DNA from 3 places in the Burkholderia sp. MR1-5-21 genome. Region 1 is predicted to be linked to each of the others. Evidence: predicted binding sites of a transcription regulator. Region 1 holds the regulator's gene; each other region holds the start of a gene.
What was found. Region 1 encodes HrcA, which represses chaperone genes, less so after heat shock. Its sites were predicted from a motif close to TTAGCACTCNNNNNNNNNGAGTGCTAA; they were not measured.
Positions count from the first base shown of each region.

Region 1 (2,269 bases):
GATGCCGAGCATCGTGCCGTCGCCGCCGAGCACGACCGCCACGTCGGCACGCGCCCCGATTTCGGCCGGGGTGAGCGCCGGGTAGCCGGCGATGCCGAACTCGCGCGCCGTGTCGGCTTCGAAGACCACCTCGAAACCCTGCTTCGCGAGGCAGTCTGCCAGCGTGGCGAGCGGCTCGGCGATGCCGGGCGTGTTGCTCCGGCCGACGAGCGCGACAGTATGGAACTGATTACCGGTTTTCATGGCGGCATTACACCATAGCTCGTTGACGAAAAGAACCGTCCGCGGCGCCGGGCGCTGCGGAAGGCCCGTTCGGGCACTGTCCGCGGCCACTCGCCGCAGTCGCGCGGTTGCGCTAAAATTTTCCACCATGCTAGATCCTCGCGCACGAACCCTCCTGAAAACCCTGATCGAACGGTATATCGCCGACGGTCAGCCGGTCGGATCGCGCACGTTGTCCCGTTATTCCGGGCTCGAGCTGAGCCCGGCGACGATCCGCAACGTGATGTCCGACCTGGAGGAGCTCGGCCTCGTCTCGAGCCCGCACACGTCGGCCGGCCGCGTGCCGACCCCGCGCGGCTATCGGCTGTTCGTCGACACGATGCTGACGGTCGATGCGCCGATCGACGCCGATGCGGTCACCCGCCAGGTGCAGACCACGCTGCAGGCCGGCGAGCCGCAGCAGAAGGTGGTCGCGGCCGCGGCGAGCGTGCTGTCGAACCTGTCGCAGTTCGCCGGCGTCGTGCTGACGCCGCGCCGCAGCCACGTGTTCAAGCAGATCGAGTTCATGCGCCTGTCCGACAAGCGCATCCTGCTGATCATCGTCACCCCCGAGGGCGACGTGCAGAACCGGATGCTCGCGACCCCGCGCGACTACTCGCCGTCGCAGCTGACCGAGGCGTCCAACTACATCAACGCGCATTTCGCCGGCCTGTCGTTCGACGAGGTGCGGCGCCGCCTGCGCGACGAGATCGACCAGCTGCGCGGCGACATGACCGCGCTGATGCATGCGGCCGTGACCGCGAGCACCGAGGTGCCGGATACGGAAGACACGGTGCTCATTTCCGGCGAACGCAACCTGCTCGAGGTGGCGGACCTGTCGTCCGACATGGCGCGGCTGCGCAAGCTGTTCGACGTGTTCGACCACAAGACGGGCCTCCTGCAATTGCTCGACGTGTCGAGCCACGCCCAGGGCGTGCAGATCTTCATCGGCGGCGAATCGACGCTCGTGCCGATCGAGGAAATGAGCGTCGTCACCGCGCCTTACGAGGTCAACGGCAAGATCGTCGGCACGCTCGGCGTGATCGGACCGACCCGCATGGCGTACAACCGGGTGATCCCGATCGTCGACATCACCGCGCGGCTGCTGTCGCTGACGCTCAGCCAGCAATAACCGGTCCAGCCATCTTGACGCGGCGCGGTGCGCGCCGCAATCGGCCGAACGGCCAGCTACCCCGGCCGGGACGGCCCGCTATAATTGAAAGCCGTCCGGTTCCGTGCCCCGAGCACGTTCTCTTTATGCGCTTCGATCTTGAGCCGCCATCGAGCGTCGCCGCCGCCCATCGCATCGCGGTGCTGCTGATCAATCTCGGCACGCCCGACGCGCCGACGCCGCGCGCGGTCCGGCGCTACCTCGCCGAATTCCTGTCCGATCCCCGCGTCGTCGAAATCCCGCAGGCGGTCTGGCAGATCCTGCTGCGCACGGTCATCCTGCCGCTGCACGGCCGCGCGTCCGCGAAGAAGTACGCGGCCGTCTGGATGCCCGAAGGCTCGCCGCTGCGCGTGCACACCGAGCGCCAGGTCGAAGGCGTGCGGCACCTGCTCGCGTCGAACGGCTACCACGTGCTCGTCGATTACGCGATGCGCTACGGCAGCCCGAGCATTCCGCAGGTGCTCGCGCAACTGAAGCGCGCGGGCGTCGAGCGGGTGCTGCTGATGCCGATGTATCCGCAATACTCGGCGTCGACGACCGCGACGGCGTTCGACGCCGCGTTCGCCGCGCTCGCGCGCGTCCGCAACCAGCCGGAAGTCCGCACCGTGCGCCAATACGCCGACCATCCGGCGTATATCCACGCGCTCGCCGAGCAGGTGCGCCAGTACTGGGCGCAGCATGGCCGGCCCGATTTCGCGGCCGGCGACAAGCTCGTGCTGAGCTTCCACGGCGTGCCGAAGCGCACGCTCGACCTCGGCGATCCATATCACGACCAGTGCCAGCAGACGGCCGCGCTGCTGATGACGGCGCTCGGGCTGTCGACGATCGAATGCCGCG
Region 1 is NZ_JBSAXD010000007.1:218,845-221,113, forward strand. Features, by position in the region: gene ACV229_RS12615 (NAD kinase) at 1-243, opposite strand, end outside; gene hrcA (heat-inducible transcriptional repressor HrcA) at 371-1,393, shown strand; gene hemH (ferrochelatase) at 1,519-2,269, shown strand, end outside.

Region 2 (2,269 bases), on a different contig from region 1:
GCGCTTGTCGAGGAACGACTGCTGGTACCACAGCTCCCAGAGGCGCGTCGTGTCCTGCGCCTCGATGCCGCTCGCGGTGTTCAGCGTGCCGAGGTTGGTCTGGCTCAGGTTGCGGCCGTGGATCTGCAGCGCGCTGACGTTGAACGTGCCGCCCGGCAGGCCGATCGCCTTCTGCGTATCGACCGACAGCGTGGCGGTCGTCAGGCCATCGTACGTGCCGCCGCGGTTCAGGCCGCCGCGCAGGTTCGCGAGGTATTCGCTGGTCTCGGTGATCAGCAGCGTCGCGCCGTACTTGCCGAGCCACGGCCGGATGCCGCCCATGTCGCCGAGCAGGGTCTGGCGGGTCCAGATGCCCGTCCACATGTTGGTGGGCTTCGCCTGGATCGCGAGATCGGCTTCCGGCGCTTCCGGCTGCGCGTCGACGGGCGTGTCGGCAAACGCGGCGACGCTGACGAGCGACGCGCACGCGAAAGCGGCCGCACGGGCAGCGAGGGCGGCGGGCCGCATCCGCGAGCGAACGCGGTCCCGATCGGGCGATGCAAACTTCATGTCATTCCCCTGGTGCTATTTGATCTGGAGTCCTGCTTTTCCGGCGCTCTCCGAACGCTCGGCGACGGGTGGCCAGGGCATGAAGATGAACGCAACGCGGCGCATCGTAGGAGCGTTGAATAATAAAGTCAATGTAAACGAGAATGATTCGCATCCAAATTACTGGATGTAATGGCCGTCCTTACGGATAGGGCCTGACACGCGTTTTCGTGAATTGAAAACGTAAATATCGGTGTAATACAAATGTATGATTCGATGCGGGCCGATGCATCCGGGCGGGGCGGCCGGAGACGGCGCGTTGAGTGGGGGGGCGGATGAGTGGCGACCTCGTCAGCGCTGGCTGGCAATCGGCGGATGGAATCGGCATGATTGCGCACCCCCTCGGACGAGTGCCAACCGATCCGCGACCTCGTGCTTACCCTGTGTTTTATCGGGGAATGATTGCCGGCCAGGGCGGTCGAAGGGGGAGCCGGCGGGCCCGGTTGCGAATCCCAAGTGGATGTTTTCAAACAGTATTGCTGGAATTCGAGCGCGGGTTTGAACGCCTGTCGGCGCGCTGAAAAAACCTGCTTTGCCACTTCTTGAATTTGTCAAAACCCGTCCATATAATTAGCACTCGCTGCACGAGAGTGCTAACAATTCTCTGCCGGGCATCCCGCCGGGCAGATTCCCTAAGCGTTCTTCAATCTCATTCAAGAGAGGAGTGAATATGAACCTTCGTCCTTTGCACGATCGCGTGATCGTCAAGCGCCTGGATCAGGAAACCAAGACCGCCTCGGGCATCGTGATCCCCGAAGCCGCAGCAGAAAAGCCGGATCAAGGTGAAATCCTGGCAGTCGGCCCGGGCAAGCGCGACGACAAGGGCGCACTGATCGCCCTCGACGTGAAGGTCGGCGATCGCGTTCTGTTCGGCAAGTACGCTGGCCAGACCGTCAAGGTTGAGGGCCAGGAACTGCTCGTGATGCGCGAAGAAGACATCATGGCCGTGGTCAACGCCCAGTAAGCGTCCACTTACGGTTCACATTCTCAGAGAATTCAAGGAGTTAGAACATGGCAGCTAAAGACGTCGTATTCGGCGATTCCGCCCGCTCGAAGATGGTCGAAGGCGTGAACATTCTCGCCAACGCAGTGAAGGTCACGCTGGGTCCGAAGGGCCGCAACGTGGTGCTCGAGCGCAGCTTCGGCGGCCCGACGGTCACCAAGGACGGTGTGTCGGTCGCGAAGGAAATCGAGCTGAAGGACAAGCTCCAGAACATGGGCGCGCAAATGGTCAAGGAAGTGGCTTCCAAGACCAGCGACAACGCAGGCGACGGCACGACGACGGCAACCGTCCTCGCGCAATCGATTGTCCGCGAAGGCATGAAGTACGTCGCATCGGGCATGAACCCGATGGACCTGAAGCGCGGCATCGACAAGGCCGTTGCAGCGGCAGTCGAAGAGCTGAAGAAGATCAGCAAGCCGTGCACGACGAACAAGGAAATCGCGCAGGTCGGCTCGATCTCGGCGAACAGCGACTCGTCGATCGGCGATCGCATCGCTGAAGCGATGGACAAGGTCGGCAAGGAAGGCGTGATCACCGTCGAAGACGGCAAGTCGCTCGCCGACGAACTGGACGTCGTCGAAGGCATGCAATTCGACCGCGGCTACCTGTCGCCGTACTTCATCAACAACCCGGACAAGCAAGTCGCCGTCCTCGACAACCCGTTCGTGCTGCTGCACG
Region 2 is NZ_JBSAXD010000021.1:65,668-67,936, forward strand. Features, by position in the region: gene ACV229_RS25935 (carbohydrate porin) at 1-507, opposite strand, end outside; gene groES (co-chaperone GroES) at 1,259-1,552, shown strand; gene groL (chaperonin GroEL) at 1,600-2,269, shown strand, end outside.
Region 2: the regulator HrcA is predicted to act here: its motif matches at 1,159-1,185, upstream of groES (co-chaperone GroES).

Region 3 (2,269 bases), on a different contig from region 1:
GACCGCCCGTGCAACGCGCAACCCGCGCTGCACGCGCCAACAAAAAGCGGCCCAGGAGGCCGCTTCAGACGGGACACGAAAAGGAATGCCACGCGCGTTCATGTCTCGGTCGCGCACCGCGTCGCCTGCCATGCGAGCAGGCGCCAGCGCCCCTGCTCCTGCGTCTGCACGGCCGTGTACGCAATCGGAAACACGAGGCCGCCGTTGTTCGTCTCCATCTCGATCAGTGCGCGCCCGGTGACGATGCAGGTCTCGTCGCCGACGGGCAGCACGTCCTGCGACTGGATCTCGATCTGGCGATAGCGGCGGCGGCCGGCGGCAATGGCGTCGATGAACTGCTGCTTCGTTTCCCGTTTGCCGTTGGTGTGGACATAGAACACCTTGTCCGACAGCAACGACTCGAGCGCCTCGCCGTCCCCGTCCACCATTGCACGGAACCGATCGCGCTCGAGCGCGCGGATCGCATCGACCACCTTCGCCATCGCCTGACTCCTCGGCAACGCGCACGCCGTGCGCGGGCGTGCGGATCAGAAGTTGTACTGCACGTAGAACTGGTGGAAATTTATACCAGGATTCGGCTCTTTGATACCCGCGTTAGACACATGTTGAAAACGGTAGCCGACCTGATACTGTTGGCGTTCTCCGAACTGCGCGCCGACGCCGACCACGTCCACGAACTGGAACGCGGTCGACAGCGACAGATTGGTCGCAATCGTCGGATGGGACAGCAGCCGCACGCCCGCGCCGGCCTCGACGAACGGTCGCACCTCGCCCGCGCTCTTGATGAAGCGGAACATCGGCGTCCCGCCGACTTCCCAGATGCTGCTGTGGATGTTGCCGCCCGTATGCCAGTAGCCGACGTGGCCTTCCATCACGAACGCGAAGTGCCAGCCGCCGACCTCCCACCACGTCCAGCCCGGATCCCAGACGACGCCGAGGTCGCCCTTGTCGATCCCGTGGCGATCGGAAAACCCGCCGCCCGCCTGGATCCCCCAACGATCCGCAAACGCCGCTCCGGACCCGCCAAGCAATGCCGCAGCCAGGACCGCATGCATCGCAAGCCGGCCGCGCAGCCGACCATTCTTCTTATTGTTCATCTGACACTCCAACTCTGTGGGTTGAATGGCACCGGCCGCGGCGCGGCCTGGCACGAGCGAACAGAATGGTATGGTAAAGGACTTTTCCGATCGGCATCGCGTAGCGAAATGGTTTGCTTCCCAAACGACAAAAATCGAAATCGTCTACTGATTCCTCGGAAAAACAACGAGTTACGGAACTTGCTGGCGTTCGAGCGGTCACGCCTAATACTATCGACATCGCAAGATCGATAGAAAACCGGGAACTTGAAAGCCCGTGCCCTCTCTAAGGAATTAGCACTCAGTTGGCTGGAGTGCTAAGATTGACCGCGGAATCATCCGAGTCCGGGGTTCATCCCTGATTCCAAAGGAGTTTTCTTAAGTGAGCAACGCTCTGACCCTCCCGAACACCCTGAGCCCGGCGTCTGCTAAGGCCGAATCGGCAGGCTCGCTGGCGCTCGCAACCCATTCGATGTTGCCGGGCCAGCTGGGCAACATCGACGCCTATATCCAGGCGGTCAATCGTATCCCGTTGCTGACGGCCGAGGAAGAACGCCAGTACGCGACCGAGTTCCGCGAGCAGAACAACCTCGACTCGGCCCGCCGTCTCGTGCTGTCGCACCTGCGGCTCGTCGTGTCGATCGCGCGCAACTACCTCGGCTACGGCCTGCCCCACGGCGACCTGATCCAGGAAGGCAACATCGGCCTGATGAAGGCCGTGAAGCGCTTCGATCCGGCGCAGAACGTGCGTCTCGTGTCGTATGCGATCCACTGGATCAAGGCCGAGATCCACGAATACATCCTGCGCAACTGGCGCATGGTGAAGGTCGCGACGACGAAGGCGCAGCGCAAGCTGTTCTTCAACCTGCGCAGCCACAAGAAGGGCATGCAGGCGATGACGCCCGAGGAGATCGACGGCCTCGCGCAGGAACTCAACGTCAAGCGCGAAGAAGTGACCGAGATGGAAACGCGGCTGTCGGGCGGCGACATCGCGCTCGAGGGCCAGGTCGAGGACGGCGAGGAAAGCTATGCGCCGATCGCGTATCTCGCCGATTCGCACAACGAGCCGACCGCCGTGCTCGCCGCGCGTCAGCGCGACACGCTGCAGACGGACGGCATCGCGCAGGCGCTCGACGCGCTCGACGCGCGCAGCCGCCGCATCATCGAGGCGCGCTGGCTGCACGTCGACGACG
Region 3 is NZ_JBSAXD010000009.1:188,541-190,809, reverse strand. Features, by position in the region: gene ACV229_RS15095 (nuclear transport factor 2 family protein) at 99-482, opposite strand; gene ACV229_RS15090 (acyloxyacyl hydrolase) at 528-1,097, opposite strand; gene rpoH (RNA polymerase sigma factor RpoH) at 1,459-2,269, shown strand, end outside.
Region 3: the regulator HrcA is predicted to act here: its motif matches at 1,371-1,397, upstream of rpoH (RNA polymerase sigma factor RpoH).